One region of the Streptomyces sp. NPDC091416 genome, then DNA from elsewhere that is predicted to be linked to it. Evidence: riboswitches for the same ligand, from Rfam matches in the RefSeq annotation. Region 1 holds a riboswitch; each other region holds the start of a gene.

Region 1 (11,987 bases):
GGTCGAGCTGGCGACGGACGGCGGCCACCGGGCACTGGACGTGGCCCGCTCGGTGCGGGCGGCCGTGACACAGGCGGCGGACGGGCACGTGGCGGTCGCGGTGCTGGTCACGGCGGTGACGGAGGGGCCCGGACCGCAGGACCCGCCCGGCGCCGACATGGCGGCGGGCCCGGGGTGATGCGCCCGGGCCCGCGGTCGGACGTGCTCAGTCGGCCGTGCCCGAGAGGTCACGCAGCCGGCGGCCCTGTGCGGCGCGCTCGGCGACGCGCTGCTCCTCGTACGTACGGGAGACGGCGCCGGCGATCAGGGCCTTGGTCTCGATGACGGCGTCGCGCGGGGCCGTGATCAGGGCACCGGCCAGATCGCGGGCGGCCCCTTCGAGCTCCGCGGCGGGCACCACGAGGTTGGCCAGGCCGGTGCGTTCGGCCTCGGCTGCGTGCACGAAGCGGCCGGTGGCACAGATTTCGAGCGCGCGTGCGTACCCCACCAGGTGCACCAGGGGGTGCGTGCCGGTGAGGTCGGGGACCAGTCCGAGGCTGGTCTCGCGCATGGCGAACTGCACGTCCTCGGCGACGATCCGCAGATCGCAGGCGAGGGCGAGCTGGAAGCCCGCGCCGATGGCGTGCCCCTGGACGGCCGCGATCGACACGATGTCGTTGCGGCGCCACCAGGTGAACGCCTCCTGGTACTCGGCGATGACCGCGTCGAGCTCGGCCTCCGGGCCGCGCCCCATGTCGAGGAACGACGGCTCGCCGTCGAAGCCCTCGGGGGTGAACGCCTGACGGTCGAGTCCGGCGGAGAACGACACACCTTCGCCGCGCAGCACGACGACCCGCACACTGCCGGGCAGAGCCCGTCCGGCCTCTGTCAACGCCCGCCACAGAGCGGGGGACTGAGCGTTGCGCTTGGCCGGATTGGTGAGGGTCACCGTGGCAACCGCGTCGTCGACGGTGAGTCGTACGCCGTCCTTGTCGAGCACAGTGTCGAGCGAGGTCATGGGGCGCCTCCGGATCGGGGTGCGGTCAGTACAGTTAGCACAGAGCTAAGTGACTGAACAGTAACCACCCGGTCGACCGCACGACCGACCGGGTGGTCACCACCCGAAACCGATGAGCCCCGGGACAGGTCGAGCGACCCGCCCCGATCCGAGACGGCCGTCAGGCCGCCGCGGCCTTCTTGCCTCGTGTCGCTCCGCCACGTCCCCGCAGCGTCACTCCGGACTCACTGAGCATCCGGTGGACGAATCCGTAGGAGCGGCCGGTTTCCTCGGCCAACGCCCGGATGCTCGCACCGGAGTCGTACTTCTTCTTCAGGTCTGCCGCGAGCTTGTCGCGCGCGGCGCCGGTTACCCGGCTGCCCTTCTTCAGAGTCTCGGCCACCCGTGCCTCCTCATGGGAAGTGCGCTCTGGACTCTCATGATCACCCCTCGGGGCCGTCCTGGCCACCCATTCGGCAAGGTCCGTGCAAGCGGATCGGCGCCCCGGCAGGGCGAGGACACGAGCGGAATCCTTGATTCCGCGGGGCCGTGGCACCGGCCGGGCCACCATGCCGGAGGAACGGCCTGGTCAGGGCCGCATGGGATCCGGGGCCCCTCATGCGTGCACCCGGCAGCTAACTGCCGGGTGCCGCGCCGAGGTACGAGACGCCCTCACACAGATGATGGATCACGCGTAGGCCGAATGATCCGGTGCCAGTGGATCAGCGGGCCACGAGGGCCGGAACGCGGCCGCCGCGCGCGCCGGCGACGGCCGGGAACGGGCCCCGGCACCCGCCCGGGCCGGATCAGGCCAGCGAGACCAGGTCCCGGTAGTCCGCACCCCACAGGTCCTCGACGCCGTCGGGCAGCAGGATGATGCGCTCGGGCTGGAGCGCCTCCACGGCGCCCTCGTCGTGCGTGACGAGGACGACGGCGCCCTTGTACGTGCGCAGCGCGCCGAGGATCTCCTCACGGCTGGCCGGGTCGAGGTTGTTGGTGGGCTCGTCGAGCAGCAGCACGTTGGCGGAGGAGACGACCAGCGTCGCCAGGGCGAGCCGGGTCTTCTCGCCGCCGGAGAGCACTCCGGCGGGCTTGTCCACGTCGTCCCCGGAGAAGAGGAACGAGCCGAGGGTCTTGCGGACCGCCACCAGGTCGAGGTCGGGCGCCGCGGAGCGCATGTTCTCCAGGACGGTGCGGTCCGGGTCGAGGGTCTCGTGCTCCTGGGCGTAGTAGCCGAGCTTCAGCCCGTGGCCCTCGATGATGTCGCCGGTGTCGGGCTTCTCCGCGCCGCCGAGCAGCCGGAGCAGCGTGGTCTTGCCGGCGCCGTTGAGGCCGAGGATGACGACCCGGGATCCCTTGTCGATCGCGAGGTCGACATCGGTGAAGATCTCCAGCGACCCGTAGGACTTGGAGAGGCCCTCGGCCATCAGCGGGGTCTTGCCGCACGGCGAGGGGTCGGGGAAGCGCAGCTTGGCGACCTTGTCGGAGACCCGGACGGCCTCCAGGCCGGAGAGCAGCCGGTCGGCGCGCTTGGCCATGTTCTGCGCGGCCACGGTCTTGGTGGCCTTGGCGCGCATCTTGTCGGCCTGGGCGTTGAGGGTCGCGGCCTTCTTCTCCGCGTTCTGCCGCTCGCGCTTGCGGCGCTTCTCGTCGGCCTCGCGCTGCTGCTGGTAGAGCTTCCAGCCCATGTTGTAGACGTCGATCTGCGAGCGGTTGGCGTCGAGGTAGAAGACCTTGTTGACGACCGTCTCGACGAGCTCGACATCGTGGGAGATCACGATGAAGCCGCCGCGGTAGCTCTTGAGGTAGTCGCGCAGCCAGACGATCGAGTCCGCGTCGAGGTGGTTGGTGGGCTCGTCGAGGAGCAGGGTGTCGGCGTCCGAGAAGAGGATCCGGGCCAGCTCGACACGGCGTCGCTGACCACCGGAGAGCGTGTGGAGCGGCTGGCCCAGCACCCGGTCGGGCAGGCTGAGCGCCGCGGCGATGGTGGCGGCCTCGGCCTCGGCCGCGTAGCCGCCCTTGGTGAGGAACTCCGTCTCCAGGCGCTCGTACTTCTTCATCGCCTTCTCGCGGGTGGCGCCCTTGCCGTTCGCCATCCGGTCCTCGTTCTCCCGCATCTTGCGCAGGATCTCGTCGAGGCCGCGGGCGGACAGGATGCGGTCCCGGGCGAGCACGTCGAGGTCGCCGGTGCGCGGGTCCTGCGGCAGATAGCCGACCTCGCCGGAGCGGGTGATGATGCCGGCCGCCGGGGTGCCCTCGCCCGCGAGGCACTTGGTGAGGGTGGTCTTGCCCGCTCCGTTGCGGCCGACGAGGCCGATGCGGTCGCCCTTGGCGATCCGGAAGGAGGCGGATTCGATGAGCATGCGGGCGCCGGCGCGCAGCTCGATGCCGGAAGCGGTGATCACGGGGAAAACTCCAGAGCGGTATGGACGGCGGAGGAACGGCTAGCGATTCACGACTCGACGCCGTTACTCACGCACACGCACAAGGAGAATTGCCATGAGAACCAGTCTACTGGCGGTGTCCAGCCACTTTTCCGCCTGCTCCCACCGCAGTTGCCGAAAGCCCGCCCGGCACGCCCGACGATCCCCACCCTGCGGGAAAAAAGGGGCATTGCGGTGTGAATTATCCGATACTCGGCGCAGGGCTGTGCGGCAGCCGCGCGCGGAGCAGAGGGTGGTGCCATGCAGTTCGACGACGACGCCGATCTGGACACGTCCGAGGTGCAGGACACCCGCGGCAGCCGCATCCCTGGCGGCAGGGCCACCGTGGGCGGCGGGATCGCCGGGGTCATCGCGCTGATCCTGGGGCTGCTCTTCGGGGTCGGTCCCGATCAGCTCGGACTCTCCTCCGGCGACTCGGGCACGACCGCGACCGCCTCGTCGGCGGCGCAGGTCGCGCAGAACTGCCGGACCGGCCGGGACGCCAACACCAAGGACGACTGCCGGACGGTCGCGGTGGTCAACAGCGTGCAGGACTACTGGGGCCAGGAGTTCCAGCGGCGCGGCGCCACGTACGGCAGCGCCCGCACCGTCCTGTTCACCGACCGGGTCGGCACGGCCTGCGGGTCGGCCACCTCGGCCGTGGGGCCGTTCTACTGCCCCGGCGACCGGCAGGTCTATCTGGACCTGGGCTTCTTCGACGAGCTGCGGACCAAGTTCGGGTCGAGCGGGGGACCGTTCGCCGAGGCCTACGTCGTCGCGCACGAGTACGGACACCACGTGCAGAACCAGATGGGGACGCTGGCCCGCTCGCAGGACGGGCGTACCGGCGAGAACAGCAACGCGGTGAAGGTGGAACTGCAGGCGGACTGCTACGCCGGGGTCTGGGCGAACCACGCGACGACCACGCCCGACGAGTCGACCGGCAGGCCGCTGATCACCGAGCTCACCCGGGCGGACATCCGGGACGGACTCGACGCGGCCGCGTCGGTCGGCGACGACCGGATCCAGGAGAAGTTCCAGGGCCGGGTCACCCCCGAGTCCTGGACGCACGGCTCGGCCGCGCAGCGCCAGCAGTGGTTCACCACGGGCTTCACCAGCGGCGACCTGGATGCCTGCGACACCTTCCGCTGACCTGCGCGGACGGCGGGGGCCCGGCGTTGCGCAGGTCGTTGTCAGCACCCGGTGGAAGACTGAGACGCAGATCACAGTCGGGTCGCATGGACCCGGTGCGGCGCGAGAAGGGAACGAGCACGATGGCAGACGCGACGGCAGGCGTACCGACGATCTATCCGACGATTCTGTACGACGACGCGAAGGCCGCGATCAAGACGCTGACGGAGGGCCTCGGCTTCACCCGGGAAGCTGTGTACGAGGGCGAGGACGGCACGGTGATGCACGCGGAGCTGTCCTGCGGCAACGGCAGGGTGATGCTGGGCTCCAAGGGCCGCGAGGGCGTCTTCGCCCGGGCGATGCGGGACGCGGGGCCGGCCGGCGTCTACGTGGTGGTCGACGAGGTGGACGCCCACCACGCCCGGGCCGTGGAGCACGGGGTGGAGATCCTCATGCCGCCCACCGACCAGGACTACGGCTCACGGGACTACATGGCGCGGGACGCGGAGGGCAACGTGTGGAGCTTCGGGACGTACGCACCGGGATCGGCGGGCTGAGCGGCATCGTCACCCGGGGCCCGGGTGACGATGCCGCCGTGACCGCGAGCCCGGCGGCGGGCCGCGACGGTTCAGGCGCCGCCGGTGTGCACCTGGAACGCCGCCTTGCGGACCGCCTTGGCGAGCGCGGGGTCGGGGTGCGCGGCGGCGAGGGCGACCAGGACCTGGACGGTACGCGGATGGCCGACGGCCCGTACCTCCTCCAGCAGCGCCGGGACGGTGCCCTGCACGGCCGAGTCGAGGTGGCGGACCAGCAGTCCCGTCTCTCCGTGGTCGGCGACGGCCGCCGCGGTGTCGACCCAGAGCCAGGTGGCCTCCTCACGGCTGAGGACCTCCTGGGCGTCCTCGGGGTCGGTTCCGTCGTACTCCGCGAGCCAGAGCAGCGCGTACGGGCGCAGTGACGGGTCGGCGACGACGGAGCGCACCTCGGGCTCGGCCGGTGCGCCGACGACCCGGAGGGCCTCGAAGGCGAGCCCGCGCAGCAGCGCGTCCTCGCCCCGGGCCACGCCGAGCAGTTCGGCGACGGCGCTGCCGACGGGGCGGGCGGCCAGCCAGGCCCGGTATTCGGCGCGGGCCGGGCCGGGCGTGAGACGGGCACAGCCGAGCAGCATGTCGGCGGCGGACTGTTCGATGTTCCCGGCCGGGCTCTGGGCGGCGACGCAGATCTGTTCCAGCTTGACCCAGACCGCCCAGTTGCCGAGCGGGGTCAGGGTGGCGGTCCCGGCGCCGAGGGTGAGCGCACCGACCGCGGCCAGCCCGTCGAGGGCCCAGTCCAGCAGGAGGGCGACCAGTGCGGCGGGGTGGGCGGCGGGTGCCGGTTCGGCGGGGGCGGGCAGCGGCTGCGGCCCGTACGGCACCTCGCAGCGCTCCTCGTGCAGTTCCGCCACGCGCTGGCCGAGCAGGTCCAGGAGGGCGGGCACCGTGACCGGGCCGGCCGAGAGCTGAAGGAGCGAGAGCACCTGGGGCACGGCCTCGACGGCCTCGGCGACCGCGGTGGACTCGATGTCCTGGGGCGCGGGGTGGACGAGCGACCAGGCGTCGAAGAGCGCCACCCAGCCACGGAGCACGGCGGAGTCGTCGCGGTCCCAGGCACGCAGGCGCCAGCCGGGCCGGGCGGTCTCGCCGTGCAGTTCCACGAGGCCGGCGAGCCGGGCCCGGTCCCAGCCCGAGCGCACCTGGGCCGGGGACAGCGCCAGCGCGGCCGCGGCCCGTTCCAGGGCCTGGGCGGCCAGGGGCGGCGTGCCGGGGCTCGCGCCGCCGGCCGCCCAGCGGGCGATCCGTACGGCGTCATCGAGAGCGGTCCTGGCCTGACGGGCCAGTTCCGCCCGGGGCGGAGTGCCCTCGGGCGGGCGGGGCGCCGGCCTGGCGCGCCGGGTGGTCACGGCCTTGCGAGCGGTGGCGAGGGGTCGCGGGCGGACAAGTCGCAGCCTGGAGTCGCGCGGGGTACGGGACGTCACGGGGAGCAGTCTTGCCTCTGACGGCCCGAAAGCCCAAACGGAACCCGGATCACCGGTGTCGGGACGGTGCCGCACCGGCCGGGACCAATCGGCCGAAGCAGCACATCAGCTCACATCAGGGGCGTGAGGAAGCGCCGCAGCGTCTCTTCGTAGCGAGCCGGGCCGGCGTTCCACATCGCCGCATGCGGAGCCTGGGGAACTGCGTGCAGAGCGATCAGGTCGGGGCGGCGGGCAGCGAGTTCCCGGGACGGCTGCCACGGGGCCAGGGTGTCGTCGGGTCCGTGGAAGATCAGCGTCGGCGCGTGCAGGGTCGCGGGCAGCGACGTGTCGAGCAGCCGGGCTCCGCGCAGTCCGGTCTTCCCCTGGGCGGCGCGGACGGCGAGGGGCAGCAGGGCGGAGGGGACGCCGTGGGCGGCGGCCAGGGCGCGCAGCGTGGCCTGCCAGTCCAGCACCGGCGAATCGAGGACGAGGCCGCAGATCCGGTCCCGCAGCGCGGAGTTCACGCAGGCGTGCAGGGCCATCGAGGCGCCGGTGGACCAGCCGTGCAGGACGACCTTCTCCGCGCCGTAGCGCACGGCGAAGCGGATGGCCGCGTCCAGGTCCCGCCACTCGGACTCGCCGAGGTGGGAGAGCCCGTCCGGGGAGCGGGGCGCCCCGGGGTCGCCGCGGTAGGCGAGGCCGAGCACGGGGAGCTGCTGTCCGTGCAGGAAGGCCGTCAGGTTCAGCGGGTGTTCCCGGGTGGTGCCGAGGCCGTGCACGGTGATGACCCAGGTGTCGCGGGGGCCCGGTACGAACCAGGCGGGCAGACCGCCGAGTTCCCCGGGGATCTCGACCTCGCGGAAGGCGAGGCCGAGGGAGGTGGCGGGGTCGCCGCTGTGGAGCTCCGGCGTGATGCGGACCTTGGCGCCGGGGCGCAGGATGCCGTGGTTCACGCGCTCCAGCCGGCGCACGACGGTGTCGGCCGCCTCGTGGGCCTGGTCGATCACCGGGCCCACGACGGCGTGGACGTCGTCGCCCACCAGCCCGTAGGTGCCCGGCCGGAGCGAGGTGAAGGACCGGGTGAGGGTGACCTGCCCGGCCGCCGTCGCGTGGACGGTCAGCCGGCGGTCGGCGGGGAGGGGGCGTCCGGACGGTGCCTTGAGGGCGACGTCGCCGGCGTACCGGCCGGCGGCGACCGCGGCCGCGCCGACGCCGAGGATCGTGGTGACGGCTGCTGCCGTTGCTGTAGCGGGGCGCACGGCTTCAGTCTCCGGGGCGTCGCCGCACGCTGCCAGTGGGCGGGGGCCGTCCGGTGCGCCGGCCGGGCCCCCTACCGGTCTCCGCGGGGGCCGGGTTCCTTACCCGTGTCTCCACGCCGACCGGGTCCCCTACCGGTCTCCGCGCGGCTGGCCGTAGCCCTTCAGCGCCTCGCCGACGTCGCTCAGCTGCTCCGGCGTGAGCAGGGCCGGGGTCCGGCCGGGCAGCGAGCTCGCGGTGAGCCAGAGGCGGCACAGCCATTCGAGCTGGGCCGTGCGGTCGTACGCCTCGTCGAGGGAGGCGCCATAGGTGACCGTGCCGTGGTTGCCCAGCAGGCAGCCGGTGCGGCCGCGCAGGGCCGTGAGCATGTTCTCGGCCAGTTCGTCCGTGCCGTAGCGGGCGTAGGCGGCGACCCGGACGGGACCGCCCAGCATCGCTGCGGCGTAGTGCACCGACGGCACCTCGGCGACCAGCGTGGAGACGGCCGTGGCGTGCACCGCGTGGGTGTGCACCACGGCAGCGGCCTCGGTGTTCCGGTACACCGCGAGATGGAGCGGAAGTTCGCTGGTGGGAGCCAGGGTGCCGAGGATCTGCTTGCCCCCCAGATCGACGCCGGTCAGGTCCTCGGGACGGAGCCGGTCGTACGGCACTCCGCTGGGGGTGACCAGAACGGTCCCGCCGACCCGCGCCGAGACGTTGCCCGAGGTGCCGACGACGAGTCCCTCGGAGGCCGTCCGGCGGGCGGTGGCGACGACCGCACCCCAGGCCTGTTCGATCGAATCCCGCCACTCGTCGCTCATACGAAGATCCTTTCAACGGATGAGCGGCACTCTGCCACCCCTCCCCCAACGACCATCCCGGACGCCGGATTCCGGGCCCACACCGGCCCGTACCGGAATCCCGCCGTCAGCCGACGGACGAAAAGGGCGGCGGCACTCCGGTTGGGGTCACCACAACGCCCTGCCCAGTTCATCTTCCGTTCACCCAGATTGCCTACGGTCCACGTGCCACTGACGTCGAACGATTGCCTGGGTAAATGGAACACATCACGCTGCTGCTCGCGATTGTGATCGTGACAGCTCTAGTGTTCGATTTCACGAACGGTTTCCACGACACCGCCAACGCGATGGCCACCACCATCTCGACCGGCGCACTCAAACCCAAGACAGCGGTGGCCATGTCCGCCGTTCTCAACCTCGTAGGCGCGTTCCTGTCGGTGGAGGTCGCCAAGACGATCTCCGGCGGGATCATCAACGAAGACGGGCTCAGAACCGAGGTCATCTTCGCGGCGCTCGTCGGCGCCATCCTGTGGAATCTCCTGACCTGGCTGGTCGGCCTCCCGTCCAGCTCCTCGCACGCACTGTTCGGCGGCCTGATCGGCGCCGCGGTGATGTCCGCGGGCTGGTCGTCGGTCGACGGCGGCACCGTCGTCACCAAGGTGCTGCTCCCCGCGGTCGCCGCGCCGGTCGTCGCCGGTCTGGCCGCGCTGCTGGCCACCAAGCTGACGTACCGCATCGGCGGGAAGGTCACGGGCGGCGCCCAGGAGAAGGCCACCGCGAAGGGGTACCGCGCCGGCCAGATCGCCTCGGCCGGGCTCGTGTCGCTCGCGCACGGCACCAACGACGCGCAGAAGACCATGGGCATCATCACGCTCGCCCTGGTCACCGGCGGCGTCCTCTCCCCCGGCGCCAACCCGCCGGTCTGGGTCATCGTCGCCGCCGGCCTCGCCATCGCGCTCGGCACCTACCTGGGCGGCTGGCGCATCATCCGCACCATGGGCAGCGGCCTGACCGAGCTGAGGCCGCCGCAGGGATTCGCCGCCCAGACCAGCGCGGCCACCGTCATCCTGGCCTCCTCGCACCTCGGTTTCTCGCTCTCCACGACCCAGTCGTGCTCCGGCGCGGTCATGGGCGCGGGCCTCGGCCGCAAGGGCGGTGTGGTCCGCTGGTCCACCGCCACGCGGATGTTCGTCGCCTGGGGCCTGACCCTGCCGGCCGCCGGTCTGGTCGGCGCGGGCGCGGAGCTCCTCACCAAGCAGGGCACCTGGGGTGTCGTGGTCGTCGCGGCGCTGCTGGTCGCGGGCTCCGGTGCGATCTGGATGCTGTCGCGGCGCAAGCCCGTCGGCCATGACGACGTCGCCCCGGCCGGCGAGGACGCCGAGCCCGCGGGCGTCGTCACCCAGGCCATCGCGGCCGTCAGCCCGCCGCCCACCGCGGCGGCCGCTCAGCCCCACGACCTCACGGCCACCATCCCGGCCCCCGCCGGGCCGGTCGCCGACCCGGCCCGACCCGCCACGGTCTAAGAGCCTCGGTTAAGGACAGATCCCCATGAACATCGACTGGGCAGCCCTCGGCACCGTCTTCGGCGTCTCCCTCGTCGCCACCGTCGCACTGGTGGGCCTCTTCACCCTCGGCATCGTCGGACTCTCCAAGCAGCCCGGACCGGCCGCACAGGGCGGCTCGGCGGACGGTCCGGCGGCGGGCGGTTCGGTCGTGCCGGCCCGCGTCGGCGCGTACGTCTGCTTCGGACTGTGTGCCGCGGCCGTGGCCTACGGCATCTACCTGATCGTCGCCTGATCACCGCCTGAGCCCCACCACTCCCACCCGTATCGGGCCGGACGCACCTCTGGTGTGTCCGGCCCGATGTGCGTCTGCGCACACTGCGCCGTCGCAGGTCAACGGCAAGTTGACGGGCGTTCGCGGAGCGTGGTGGACTGCCGGAGCCATTACGGCGACAGCAGAGGAAGCCGGTGCGAATCCGGCGCGGTCCCGCCACTGTCACCGGGGAGCAGTCCCCACCACGGAAGTCACGGTCCACGCAAGCGGACTGGAAGGCCGGGGTAACTGCGGATCCGGAAGCCAGGAGACTCTCGTCGCCGTCACGTCGAACCAGGGCGCGGACCCTGAGTGAGGACATATCGCCATGCCCGGCTGCCGTGCGTCCCTTCCTGTGCAACGCAGAACAGGTCCTGAGGTCCTTCGAGGCGCAACGGCCGGCTGAACCGTGCGTGCCGATCGCATCTTCGCGTACGGCGCCACGGCCGGTCTGATCGGCGATCTGCTGCTCGGTGACCCCCGCAGGGGGCACCCGGTCGCCGCCTTCGGGCGGGCCGCGGCAGGCGTCGAACGCCGTCTGTGGCGCGACCACCGCGGGTGGGGCGCCCTGCACACCCTGGTCTGCGCCGGAGGCGCTGCCGGGGGTGCCGCGCTGGCCTCCCGCGCCCTGCGCCGCCACCCCGTCGCGTCCGTCGCCCTGACCGCCGCCGCCACCTGGTCCGTCGTCGGCGGTACGTCCCTGGGCCGCGAGGCCCGCTCCATCGGCGGCGCGCTCGCCGCCGGGGACCTCGGCCTGGCCCGGGAGCGGCTGCCGCATCTGTGCGGCCGCGACCCGCAGTCCCTGGACGGTCCGCAGATCGCCCGCGCCGTCGTGGAATCCGTCGCCGAGAACACCTCGGACGCCGTGGTCGGCGCCCTGGTGTGGGGCGCTCTGGGCGGGGTCCCCGGTCTCGTCGGGTTCCGGGCCGCCAACACGCTCGACGCGATGGTCGGTCACAAGTCGCCCCGCTACCTGCGTTACGGCTGGGCCTCGGCCCGCCTCGACGATCTCGCGGGCTGGCCGGGCGCCCGGCTGACGGCCCTGCTCGCCGTGGCCGCCGGGGGGCGTCCTCGGGGAGCCGTCCGCGCGTGGCGGGCGGACGCGGCCAAGCACCCGAGCCCCAACGCGGGCCCGGTGGAAGCCTCGTTCGCCGGCGCGCTCGGCGTGCGGCTCGGCGGGACCCTCGCCTACGGCGGCCGGGTCGAGCACCGCCCCGTCCTCAACGGGGAGGCGGGCCGCGCGGTGGAACCCGCCGACATCGAGCGGGCCGTACGGCTGTCGCGCCGGGTGAGCGCGCTGGCCCTCGGCGTGAGCGTGGCGGCCCGGCTCGGCGCGGGGCTCGCGGCACGCAGGATCGCGGAGGCCCGCACCACCGGCGCCCGCACCCACGGATCCGGACTCCCAGGATCTCGAATCGCGGGAAATCAGCTCCCGGGATCCCGACTCGCAGGATCCCTAATCTCAGGACGGAGACCGACATGAGCGGCGGACTGCTGGTCGCCGGCACCACATCGGACGCGGGCAAGAGCGTCGTCACGGCGGGCATCTGCCGCTGGCTGGTGCGCCGGGGCGTGAAGGTGGCTCCGTTCAAGGCGCAGAACATGTCGCTCAA
Region 2 (5,887 bases), on a different contig from region 1:
CGATCGGCCCGGACCGGCGAGAGTAGAGGCATGAACACATTCCTGAACTTCCTGGGCATATCCGCTGTTTTCGCTCTCGTCCTGCTGCCGGTGCTGGCCGGTATCGCCCGCGAACGCCGCATCGACCGTGAACTGAGGGAGGCGGAACGGGCCCGGAGCGCCGAACCCCCGCGAACGGCGGACGCCGCACGGCCGGTGAGGGCCGCACGGCGTCCGTACGTCAGGAGCTGGGCGAGGATCTGAACGGCCTAGAAGTCGTCGTCGAAGCCGACCGTGCCCTCGACGGCCACCTGATAGGCGGACGGGCGGCGCTCGAAGAAGTTCGTCAGCTCCTGGACGCCCTGGAGCTCCATGAACGAGAACGGGTTCTCCGAGCCGTACACCGCGGGGAAGCCCAGCCGGGTCAGCCGCTGGTCCGCGACGCACTCCAGGTACTGGCGCATCGACTCGGTGTTCATCCCGGGCAGGCCCTCGCCGCACAGGTCCCGGCCGAACTGCAGTTCCGCCTCGACGGCCTCCTTCAGCATGTCGGTGACCTGCTGCTGGAGCGCGTCGTCGAAGAGGTCGGGCTCCTCCTTGCGGACGGTGTCCACGACCTCGAACGCGAAGTTCATGTGCATCGTCTCGTCACGGAACACCCAGTTGGTGCCCGTGGCGAGGCCGTGCAGCAGCCCGCGCGAGCGGAACCAGTACACGTACGCGAAGGCGCCGTAGAAGAACAGCCCCTCGATGCACGCCGCGAAGCAGATCAGGTTCAGCAGGAAACGGCGGCGGTCCGCCTTCGTCTCCAGCCGGTCGATCTTCTCGACCGAGTCCATCCACTTGAAGCAGAACTGCGCCTTCTCGCGGATCGACGGGATCTCCTCGACCGCGTCGAAGGCGGCCGCCCGGTCGTCCGGGTCGGGCAGGTAGGTGTCCAGCAGCGTCAGATAGAACTGGACGTGCACGGCCTCCTCGAAGAGCTGCCGCGACAGGTACAGCCGCGCCTCGGGGGAGTTGATGTGCTTGTACAGCGTCAGCACGAGGTTGTTGGAGACGATCGAGTCGCCCGTCGCGAAGAACGCGACCAGCCGGCCGATCATGTGCTGCTCGCCCGGCGAGAGCTTGGCGAGGTCGGCGACGTCGGAGTGGAGGTCGACCTCCTCCACCGTCCAGGTGTTCTTGATCGCGTCCCGGTAGCGCTCGTAGAAGTCCGGGTAACGCATCGGCCGCAGGGTCAGTTCGAAGCCCGGGTCCAGCAGGTTCTTGTCGTTGGTGGAGCTCATTACTGGCAGGCCTCGCAGGACTCGGGGTTTTCGAGGGAACAGGCGATCGCGTCCGCGTCGGGCGCGGGTGCCTGCTCGGGGATCGGGGCGGCGGACGCCGCACGGGCGATCCGGGTCGCCGGGCGGGAGCGCAGGTAGTACGTCGTCTTCAGCCCCTGCTTCCAGGCGTACGCGTACATCGAGGAGAGCTTGCCGATCGTCGGCGTCTCCAGGAACAGGTTGAGCGACTGGCTCTGGTCGAGGAACGGCGTACGGGCCGCAGCCATGTCGATCAGTCCGCGCTGCGGGATCTCCCACGCCGTGCGGTACAGCGCCCGCACCTCCTCGGGGATCCAGGCGAAGCCCTGCACCGAGCCGCTCGCCTCGCGCAGCGCCTCGCGGGTCCGCGCGTCCCACACGCCGAGCTGCTTCAGCTCGTCCACCAGATACGCGTTGACCTGGAGGAACTCACCGCTGAGCGTCTCGCGCTTGAACAGGTTGGAGACCTGCGGCTCGATGCACTCGTACACACCCGCGATCGAGGCGATCGTCGCCGTCGGCGCGATCGCCAGCAGCAGCGAGTTGCGCATCCCGGTCTTCGCCACCCGGGCCCGCAGCGCGTCCCAGCGCTCCGGCCAGTTCAGCTCGGTGTCGTAGTGGTCCGGGTGCAGCACACCGCGGGCGGCACGCGTCTCGGACCACGCCGGCAGCGGGCCCGAACGCTCCGCGAGGTCGCAGGACGCCTCGTACGCCGCGAGCATGATGCGCTCGGAGATCTTCGTCGACAGGGCGCGGGCCTCGGGCGAGTCGAAGGGCAGCCGCAACTGGAAGAAGACGTCCTGGAGGCCCATCGCGCCCAGGCCCACCGGCCGCCAGCGGGCGTTGGACCGGCCTGCCTGCTCGGTCGGGTAGAAGTTGATGTCCACGACCCGGTCGAGGAACGTCACGGCGGTACGGACGGTCGCGTCGAGGCGCTCCCAGTCGATCGCGCCGCCCTCGACGAAGGCGCCGAGGTTGACCGAGCCCAGGTTGCAGACGGCCGTCTCGCCGTCGTCGGTGACTTCAAGGATCTCGGTGCACAGGTTCGAGGAGTGCACGACCCGGCCCGGCTCGGCGGTCTGGTTCGCGGTCCGGTTGGAGGCGTCCTTGAACGTCATCCAGCCCTGGCCGGTCTGCGCGAGGGTCCGCATCATGCGGCCGTAGAGCTCACGAGCCTGCATGGTCCTGCGGGCCAGCCCCTTGGCCTCCGCCGCCCGGTAGGCGGCGTCGAACGCGTCGCCCCACAGGTCGACCAGCTCGGGCACGTCGGCCGGGGAGAACAGCGACCAGGTGCCGTCCGCGTCGACCCGGCGCATGAACTCGTCGGGGATCCAGTGCGCCAGGTTGAGGTTGTGCGTACGCCGCTGGTCCTCGCCCGTGTTGTCGCGCAGCTCCAGGAACTCCTCGATGTCCGCGTGCCACGTCTCCAGATAGACGGCGGCGGCGCCCTTGCGCCGGCCGCCCTGGTTCACCGCGGCGACCGAGGCGTCGAGCGTCTTCAGGAACGGCACGATGCCGTTGGAGTGCCCGTTGGTGCCGCGGATCAGCGAACCGCGGGCGCGGATGCGGGAGTACGAGAGGCCGATGCCGCCCGCGTGCTTAGAGAGGCGCGCCACCTGGTGGTAGCGGTCATAGATCGAGTCCAGCTCGTCCAGCGGGGAGTCCAGCAGGTAGCAGGAGGACATCTGCGGGTGCCGGGTGCCGGAGTTGAAGAGCGTGGGGGAGGAGGGCAGGTAGTCCAGCCGGCTCATCAGCCCGTACAGCGCGGCTACCTCGTCCAGAGCGCGCGCGGAGTTGTCCTCGGCCAGACCGGAGGCGACCCGCAGCATGAAGTGCTGCGGGGTCTCGATGACCTGGCGGGTGAGAGGGTGGCGCAGCAGGTAGCGGCTGTACAGGGTGCGCAGGCCGAAGTAGCCGAAGCGGTCGTCCGCGCCGTCGGCGAGCGACTGGGCGACGATCGCGTCCAGGGCGGCGGCGTGGAGGGTCACGAACTCGGCGGTGCGGTCGGCGATCAGGCCCTCGCGGTGACCGACGGCGACCGATGCGGAGAACGAGGTCGCGCCCTGCCCGGCCGCCTCGTCCGCGATGGTGCGGGTGAGGAGGCGGGCGGCGAGCCGGGAGTAGGCGGGGTCCTCGGAGATCAGGCCCGCGGCGGCCTCGGTGGCCAGCGAGCGCAGCTCGGCCTCGTCCGACCGGGCGTTGCGGCCGCGCAGTGCTGCGGCGGCGACGCGTCCGGGGTCGGTGTCGGGCAGGTCGGCGGTGAGGTCGGTCAGGGTCCGCAGCAGTGCGGTTCCCGGTCCGTCGCTCGTGCTTCCCGTTGATTCGGCCGCTGAAACCGGACCGGCTGGCGCGATGGTCACGCGGTGCTCTCCCTCGCTCGGCTCGGGGCCTCGGTGGAGCGGGGGGCGGCCGGGCGGAGCGCGCCAGGGCAGCGCTCCGTGCGGCGTCCACCGGCCCATCCACGAGGCCCGGACGTCTGGGCATCCGGATCGGACGAGCCGGATGCGCTGTCGGCAGGACCTCGGACTGGAGGTGCGCAAAAGGCACCGAACATACCGTTGCGGGACAGTTCCGGATTCGCACCGGATTTCCCTGCGGCGACAGCGAGCACGAGCATACATGTGGGGGCTGCCGGATGCGGCAGCCCCCACATGTTGTGTCGTGCCTGCGCTCACGCCGCAGGGCGAAGCTCCAGACGGAACGTCAGCAGCGTCAGACCGGCGACGGGGCTCCAGTCCCTCTCCGGTGTGCGGACGAAGCCGAGGCGCTGGTAGATCCGGTGGGCCCCGTGCATCGCCGGCTGCGTCGACAGGACGATCCCCGTGACCCCCGCGGTACCCCGTGCGCGGTCGATACAGGCCCGTACGAGCGCCTCCCCGGCTCCTGCGCCCCGGGCCTCGGGGGAGACCGCCAGGGTCCGGAATTCCGCCTCGTCCGCCGCGGCGATGTCGGCCCACGGGTTGCCCGGCGGGGCGTAGGTGACCCCGCCCAGGACATGGCCCCGCGCGTCGGCGGCCACCAGCACCTCGGCCTCGGCGGCCCGGCGGGGGACGTCGCGCAGCTGGACCAGGTACGGGTCGTCGGCGCCGAGGTCCAGGAGGCCGTCGCCGAGGTAGGCCCCGGCGGTGATCTCGCCGAGGAGTGCGTGTTCGGCGGGCTCGATCGGCCGGATCGTCATGTCCATGGGGGCAGTCTGCCGCACGGGCGGGCCGTGGCCGCAAGCGGATATCGGGGGTACGGGAACGGGCCGCCGCGCCCCTCCGGGGAGGAGTGCGGCGGCCCGCTCACGCATGCCGTCGGTCAGTGGCCGCCCGGAGCACCGGCGGTGGCCGGCGGCAGCTCGGTCTTCACGCCCGGGTCGCCCGCGTCCGCGGTGTAGTCGCCCGGGGAGGTCTCGTCGATGCCGGCGGGCGCCTTCACGGCGTTCAGGACGAACGTGAGGACGACGACGACCACGACGTTCAGCACGAAGGCCGTCAGACCGATGTAGCCGATCTCGCCGAGGCCGGGGATCTCCTTGGAGGACCCGCCGAAGTGCTTCTGGGTCGGGCTGGCGACCCCGTACGCGGCGAGGGTCCCGTACAGCATGCCGACCGCCCAGCCCGCGAGCAGCGCCCAGCGGTGGAACCACCGGGTGAACAGTCCGCCGACCAGGGCCGGCATCGTCTGGAGGATCCAGATCCCGCCGAGCAGCTGGAAGTTGATCGCGACCGTCTTGTCCATGGTGAGGACGAAGGCGAGCGCGCCGACCTTCACCAGCAGCGACACCAGCTTGGAGACCTTGGTCTCCTGCGCGGGGGTGGCGTCCGGCTTCAGGAAGTCCTTGTAGATGTTGCGGGTGAACAGGTTCGCCGCGGCGATCGACATGATCGCCGCCGGCACCAGGGCGCCGATGCCGATCGCGGCGAAGGCCACGCCCGCGAACCAGTCGGGGAACATGTTCTCGAACAGCTGCGGGATCGCCAGCTGGCCGTTGTCCACCTTGACGCCGGCGGCGATCGCCATGAAGCCGAGCAGCGCGAGCAGGCCCAGCATCAGCGAGTACAGCGGCAGGATCGTCGTGTTGCGGCGGATCACGTCACGGCTGCGGCTGGAGAGCGTCGCCGTGATCGAGTGCGGGTACATGAAGAGCGCCAGCGCCGAGCCGAGGGCCAGGGTGGCGTAACCCCACTGTCCCGCCTCGCCGGGGGCGAGTCCGGCCACCGGTTTCCCGGCCGCCTCGTTCTTCGCGGAGAACGCCTCGCCTGCCTTGGCGAAGATGTCGTCGAAGCCGCCGAGCTTGATCGGGATGTAGATGATCGCCACGGCGATGACCAGGTAGATGAGCCCGTCCTTGACGAACGCGATCAGCGCGGGAGCGCGCAGCCCGGAGGAGTACGTGTACGCGGCGAGCACCGCGAACGCGATCAGCAGCGGCAGGTCCTTGATGAACCAGTGCGTGTTCTCGCCGCCACCGACGCCCATCACGTCCAGCACCGCCTGGATGCCGACGAGTTGGAGAGCGATGTACGGCATCGTGGCGAGGATGCCGGTGACGGCGACCGCCAGCGAGAGCCCCTTGGAACCGAAGCGGCCGCGGACGAAGTCCGAGGTGGTGACGTAGC
Region 3 (5,887 bases), on a different contig from region 1:
GACAGGACGACCCGGTCGGTGCTGCCGCCGAGGGTGTGGCTGAGCAGCATGACCAGGGCGAAGGAGCACAGGGCCCCGATGAACGCCCCGGCCGACAGGGAGACCGCTCCCCCGCCGACCCCGAGGACCACCACGACGACGGCACCGGTCGAGGCTCCGGAGGAGACCCCGAGGACGAACGGATCGGCGAGCGGATTGCGCAGCAGCGACTGCATGACGGTGCCGCAGACCGCGAGCCCCGCACCGCAGACGGCGGCGAGCAGCGTGCGCGGCATACGCAGGTTCCAGATGATGCCGTCGCGGATCGGACTGAGCCGCGACTCGCCCGCGCCGAGGTGGGAGGCGACCGCGGACCAGACGTCGGCGACGGAGATCCGGGCCGGGCCGATGGTGACGGCGACGGCGACGGACAGGGCGAGCAGCAGAAGGCCGGCGGCCCACAGGAACCCTTCCCGGAAGCCCCGGACGCCCCGGAAGTCCCGGCGACCGGGCCGGGCGACGTCCGCAGCACTGTCCTCGCGCGCCGCCGCGGCCCGTTCGGTGTCCGTCACCCCGCGAGCCCGAAGGTCCGCAGGCCGGCGGCCACGCGCTCCACGCCCTCGACGGTCCGGATGGTCGGGTTCATCGCCTGACCGCTGAGCAGCACATAGCGCTTGTGCCGGACGGCGTCCATGTTCTTCGTGACGGGGTCCGACTCCAGGAAGGCGATCTTCTTCGCGGCGCTCTCGGCGGTCTGCGACTTGCGGGTCAGATCGCCGATCACCAGCACGTCCGGGTTGCGGTCGGCGACCGTCTCCCAGCTGATCTGCGGCCATTCCTCATGGGTGTCGTCGAAGGCGTTCTTCGCGCCGAGTTCCCGGGTGATGATGCCGGGCGCACCGCAGCAGCCTGCCAGGTACGGGGCCTCGGAGTTGGCGAACCAGTACAGCAGCGAGGCCCCGGAGGCGTCGATGCCGCTCGTCGCCTTCCGTACCCGGGCGCGCAGTCGGGCGACGAGTGCCTCACCCCGTTCCGGAACGCCGAACACCTGGGCGAGATCACGCACTTCGGCGTAGACCCTGTCCATGGTCAGGGCGCCGGTGCGGACTCCGTCGCCGTCCTTGCTGTTGTCCTTGGCGGTGCAGTCGGCGGGCGAGACGTAGGTGGGGACGCCGAGTTCCTCGAACTGCTCGCGGGGGGCGACACCGCCCTTGGCGAGCGTCGACTCGAACGAGGCGCTGACGAAGTCGGGCTCCTGGTCCAGGACCTTCTCCGACGAGGGGCGGTTGTCGGAGATCCGCGGGACGCCCTCGTTGGCCTTCTCCAGGCCCTTCAGGACCGGATCGGTCCAGGTGGCCGTGGCGGCGAGCCGGTCGGCGAGACCGAGCGAGAGCAGGATCTCGGCCGATCCCTGGTCGACCGGCACGGCGCGCTCCGGTGCCGCTTCCACGGTGACGGTCCGTCCGCAGTTCTTCAGCGTGACCGGATAGCCGTCGGCGTCGGCGGACTCGGCGGTGGCGGTTTCCTTTCCGCCGCCGCAGGCCGTCAGCAGGATCAGGGCGGCGGTGAGCAGGGCGGCGGAGCGGGCGGGGCCGGCTATGGGCGGCACGGGACACCTCGGCGTCTCTGGGCCCATGCGCGGGGCCCGTACGGAGTTCCGCGGCCCGGAACCGGACCGCGGGTGCCAGCAGGTCTTCGGACTCGGGTTCATGCGGACGGGACGCCTTCCCGGGAAACCGTGGTCTCCCAGTGGCCGTGGCCCCGCCCGTCCCCCTCACCGCTGCGCGTCAGTTCCGGATTCGCACCGGATTCCCTGACCCCTATGTGGAGTTCGACTGGCTCCGGCACGCTACCACGAGCCTCTGCCCAGCTCAGCGGCGGTGCGGAGGGTGCGGCGGGCGGGGGGGGGGGGCCCCCCCCCCCCCCCCCCCCCGCCCCCGCGCGGCGGCCCCCCCCCCGCCCCCCCCCCGCCCCCCCGCCCCCCCCCGCCAATAGCCCCCGCGCCCCCGCGGCGGCGGCGCGCCCCCCCCCCCCCCCCGCCCCGCGCGGGGGGGGGGCGGGCGCGGGGGGGGGGGGGGGGGGGCCCCCCCCCGGGGGGGGGGGGGGGGGGGGGGGGGGGGGGGGGCCCCCCCCCCCCCCCCCGGCCCGCCGGACCGTCCGGGGCGGCCCCGCCGCGGCCCCTTCCCGGTCACGCGTTGTGGTGAACCGATTCGCCTCCAGGGGTGCGCGGGGAGGCCGCTTCCGGGGCCGCGGTGGGGTGCCAGGAGGCGCCGGGGTCGTCGTACGCGTCGGTGTAGCGGGCACTCGCGATGGGCCAGTCGGCCAGCAGTTCACCGGGCAGGGCGAAGGACGCGGCCAGTTCCGGCAGGTGGCCGCTCACGGTGGAGACGAGCTGTTCGGTGGCCTCGCTCAGTCCGTCGACCTGAGCGGGGGTCAGGTGGCCGGCCGCGAGCAGGTCCCCGCTGTTGCGTGCGACCCAGCGCAGCGCGAACAGCCGGGCCAGTTCGTCCAGCCGCGCGCGGGCCTCGCCGCCGGGCAGCGCCGCGAGCGCGTTCTCGTAGGCGTGGGCCGCCTGCCGGTACGCATGGGCCTCGACCCCCCGCAGCGCCGGCCCGGATGCCGCGTTCCAGCGCTCCAGCGGGTCGCCTTCCGCCGCCCCCGCCATCCCTGCGGCCGCCCGGGCGAACCAGATGTGCTCCACCTCGTCCAGGAGCCGGCCGAGGAATCGGAGGTCGGCGAGGTCGCCGCCGGCGGGAGCGGCGGCCGGTTCCTCCCGCGGGCGCCGTGACGCGTCGGCGAGCAGCCCGGCCGCCGCCCGGGCGTGAAGGGCCAGGTTGTCGCCCTCGGCGGTGATGGCGCCCTCGATCCCGGTGACGAGTTCGGTCATCCCGTTGTTCTCCAGGAGGCCCTGGGCTCCGCACCGCTCCCGGCATTCGACGATCACGGACCGGGCCTGCCAGGTGATCCACGCCTTGGCGATGTCCACAAGGCGCTCGTCCGTCTCCCGCTCCGCGGGCGGCCGGGCCGCCGCCTTCTCCCACCGGTCGAGCACGCGCCGGTGCAGCAGGCTCATCGCGAAGACGGTGGCCATGGCCTCGGCGAGCGGGCCGTGGTGGCTGCGGTGCGCCATCACCGGGACCGGCGGTGCCGAGCGGCCGCCCGAGACGAAGCGGTGGCCCCCGTAGCGGACGGCGACGGCCAGCGTGGTGCGGGCCGAGCCCACCGCGCTGGCGCTCATGCAGATCCGGCCGGTGGTGACCCGTCCGATCGAGGCGAGGAAGCGGCGCGTGCGTCCGTCGGTGCCGCTGCGGAACACCCCGTCCTCGCCGACCCGCCCCTGCGCACCGCCCAGCAGCGCCCCGCGGTCCACGAAGACCTGGTCGAACGAGGTCAGGCAGTGGTCGACCGGACTGCCCATCCGGGCGGGAAGCCGGCGCACCCGGATCCCGGGAAGCGCCCGGGACGCGTCCGTGAGCGGAGCCAGCAGCAGGAAGACTCCCCGGTCGCGGCCGTCGACGATCAGCCGGGCGGCGACCAGTCCCGACTTGGGGCCGCCGGCCGGACTGGTGTTGGGCATGAACTTCTGCGCGCCGGCGTGCGGGGTGTGCAGCACGAACCCGTCCCGTTCGGGGTCGTAGGTGGCGGTCGTCTCGATGGCGGTGGCGTCGTTGCCGTGCGCCACCTCCGTACAGAGGAAGGTGCCGACGCGCCGCAGCCCGAGGAAGTCCGACAGATCGCGGGGGCTGTCGGCGTCGTGGTCCAGGAGGCTGCCGAGGAAGAGGTTGTAGTGGATGCCCGCGACCGTGGCGAACGCCGGGTCCACCGGAGCGAGCCACTCGTGCAGTGCGGCCAGGGCGCGGGGGTCCGCGGCGGGGCGGGCGGCGCTGTCCAGTGCGTTGTTGAGCGTGCGCAGCCGTGCGTGGGCCAGGGCGAGGCGCTCGTCGGGCGTGGGGCCGGGAGGCGGCCAGAGCGGTCGCCGGAACGGCTCGGTGGCCACGAGCCTGCGCCAGAATCCGTGCTCGCTGCGGGCGTCCGGACCGAGGAGCACGGTGCTGAGCGGGCCGGCGACGAGACCGGTTCCGGCCTCCGAAGGTGGGGTGCTGTCGAAAATAGTGTTCATAAAACCGGGAACGATCAGGAAACGTTCAGGACACTCCACACGCCGGTGTGCGGGCCGTGCCCGGCCGGGCGGCGAGACCCGGTACGGCAGCGGCCGGGCGGCCGTCCGTCACCTGTATGCAGCAATCCGCCGCGCTGTACGGGCGCACAGGACATCCCCTTGGTTCATGGAACGGCACCCCGATCAGCCCGCGGCACAGGACGAACACGCCGAACTGGAAGCCCTGCGGGCCCGGGTGGCACAGCTGGAGGAAGCCCGCGCACCGGCCCGCTCACGGCTGCGTCCGCGTTCGTTCTTCGCGGTCCTGCTGATCCTGGTCGCGGCCGTGCTCACCCCGCTGAGCGTCCTGTCGAGCTGGGCGAGCGACGTCGCCGGCGACACGGACCGCTATGTGGACATGATGGAGCCGCTGGCCTCCGACCCCGATGTACAGGCGGCGGTGACCGCACGTGTCACCGACGCCGTGATGACCCATCTGGACATCGACGCGCTGCTGGCGGACGTCGCGCCCGCCGACCGGCCCGTGGTGGACAAGGCCCTCCGGAAGCTCGGTGACCCGCTCACCGCGGGCGTCACGAACTTCGTGCACGGCACCGTGGAGCGCTTCGTCACCAGTGACGCCTTCGCGCGGGTGTGGAGCGAACTCAACCGGCGCGCCCACGCCTCCGTCGTGAAGGCCCTGACCGGCGAGGGCGGTGGCGCGGTCGAGCTCACCGGGGACACCGTGACCCTGGACCTCGCCCCGGTCATCGACCGGGTGAAACAGCGCCTCGTGGACCGCGGTCTGACGGTCGCCGAGCGGATTCCCGAGATCCACACCGACTACACCCTGCTGACCTCGGAATCGGTCGGCAAGGCCAAGAAGGGCTTCCGGGCCCTCGAACTCCTCGGTTTCTGGCTTCCCGTGTTCACGCTGGTGGTGGCGGCGGGCGGGGTCCTGCTGGCGGTACGCCGCCGGCGGGCGCTGGTCACCGCGGCGCTGGCCATGGCGGTGGGTGCCGCACTGCTCTGGCTCGGGTTGTGGGCCGGGCGCGCGTTCTATCTCGACAGCCTGCCCCCGCATGTCTCCCAGCCTGCGGCGGGGGCGGTGTTCGACACGCTGGTCGGCTATCTGCGCGCCGGAGTCCGTCTGGTGGTGACCGTCGGCGCGGTGGTGGCGCTCGCCGCGTGGCTCACGGGCGGCGGCCGTGCGGCGAGCCGGGTCATGGCGATGTGGAGCGGTGGCATCGGGGCCGTACGGGACGCGGCCGGTTTCACCGGCGGCCCGGTCGGCCGGTGGGTGCACCGCGCGAGGCAGCCGCTGAACTGGACGGTGGTCATGGTGGCCGTCGCGGTGCTGCTGGCGTGGGACCGGCCGACAGGACTGGTCACGGTGTGGATCGCCCTGTGCGCCCTGTTCGTCCTGGCGGTCGTCGAGTTCCTCGACGACGACAGCACTCCGCATCTGGCCGCGCCCGCGCACTCCGGCGGCGGCGGGGCCGCCTTGTAATGCCCGAGTAACGGGCGGTGGGTACAAAGGTGACGTGCCGGTGACAGCTGGGCGGTGAGGGATGGGCAGCATCTCCGGAGCCACCGACCCAGCATTTCCTCGCCGGCGCGATGGCGGTGCCGCCGTCCCCGTGGGGGGTGACGGCGGCACCGCCCTGCTCACATCCGGCCGAGCGCCGCGTCGAGTTCCGCCTCGTCGGGCGGGTTGGCACCGGCCCGGGCGACGGTGACCGCGGCCGAGGCCGCCGCCCGGCGCAGGACGTCCGTCACGGTGGCCCGGTCCAGTGTCCGCAGCCGCTC

Evidence for each region. Region 1 has a riboswitch for cobalamin ahead of ACIQMX_RS23130 (cobalamin biosynthesis protein). Riboswitches for the same ligand answer to the same signal wherever they lie in the genome.
Region 2: linked by a shared signal. The riboswitch ahead of ACIQMX_RS01180 (ribonucleoside-diphosphate reductase subunit alpha) and the one ahead of ACIQMX_RS23130 (cobalamin biosynthesis protein) in region 1 are both predicted to bind cobalamin.
Region 3: linked by a shared signal. The riboswitch ahead of ACIQMX_RS11820 (ABC transporter substrate-binding protein) and the one ahead of ACIQMX_RS23130 (cobalamin biosynthesis protein) in region 1 are both predicted to bind cobalamin.

The regions. Positions count from the first base shown of each region.
Region 1 covers NZ_JBIVTU010000007.1:445,994-457,980, reverse strand. The annotation lists gene ACIQMX_RS23185 (hypothetical protein) at 1-178, shown strand, start outside; gene ACIQMX_RS23180 (enoyl-CoA hydratase/isomerase family protein) at 206-997, opposite strand; gene ACIQMX_RS23175 (helix-turn-helix domain-containing protein) at 1,158-1,379, opposite strand; gene ACIQMX_RS23170 (ABC-F family ATP-binding cassette domain-containing protein) at 1,783-3,381, opposite strand; gene ACIQMX_RS23165 (neutral zinc metallopeptidase) at 3,661-4,551, shown strand; gene ACIQMX_RS23160 (VOC family protein) at 4,674-5,087, shown strand; gene ACIQMX_RS23155 (hypothetical protein) at 5,159-6,469, opposite strand; gene ACIQMX_RS23150 (hypothetical protein) at 6,655-7,782, opposite strand; gene ACIQMX_RS23145 (class II aldolase/adducin family protein) at 7,912-8,580, opposite strand; gene ACIQMX_RS23140 (inorganic phosphate transporter) at 8,817-10,082, shown strand; gene ACIQMX_RS23135 (hypothetical protein) at 10,108-10,356, shown strand; cobalamin riboswitch at 10,519-10,649, shown strand; gene ACIQMX_RS23130 (cobalamin biosynthesis protein) at 10,784-11,857, shown strand; gene ACIQMX_RS23125 (cobyric acid synthase) at 11,854-11,987, shown strand, end outside.
Region 2 covers NZ_JBIVTU010000001.1:315,074-320,960, reverse strand. The annotation lists gene ACIQMX_RS01190 (hypothetical protein) at 31-243, shown strand; gene ACIQMX_RS01185 (ribonucleotide-diphosphate reductase subunit beta) at 249-1,265, opposite strand; gene ACIQMX_RS01180 (ribonucleoside-diphosphate reductase subunit alpha) at 1,265-3,643, opposite strand; cobalamin riboswitch at 3,778-3,913, opposite strand; gene ACIQMX_RS01175 (GNAT family N-acetyltransferase) at 3,955-4,467, opposite strand; gene mctP (monocarboxylate uptake permease MctP) at 4,584-5,887, opposite strand, start outside.
Region 3 covers NZ_JBIVTU010000003.1:257,990-263,876, reverse strand. The annotation lists gene ACIQMX_RS11825 (FecCD family ABC transporter permease) at 1-551, opposite strand, end outside; gene ACIQMX_RS11820 (ABC transporter substrate-binding protein) at 548-1,588, opposite strand; cobalamin riboswitch at 1,648-1,834, opposite strand; gene ACIQMX_RS11815 (acyl-CoA dehydrogenase) at 2,168-4,099, opposite strand; gene ACIQMX_RS11810 (hypothetical protein) at 4,266-5,588, shown strand; gene ACIQMX_RS11805 (carbohydrate kinase) at 5,747-5,887, opposite strand, start outside.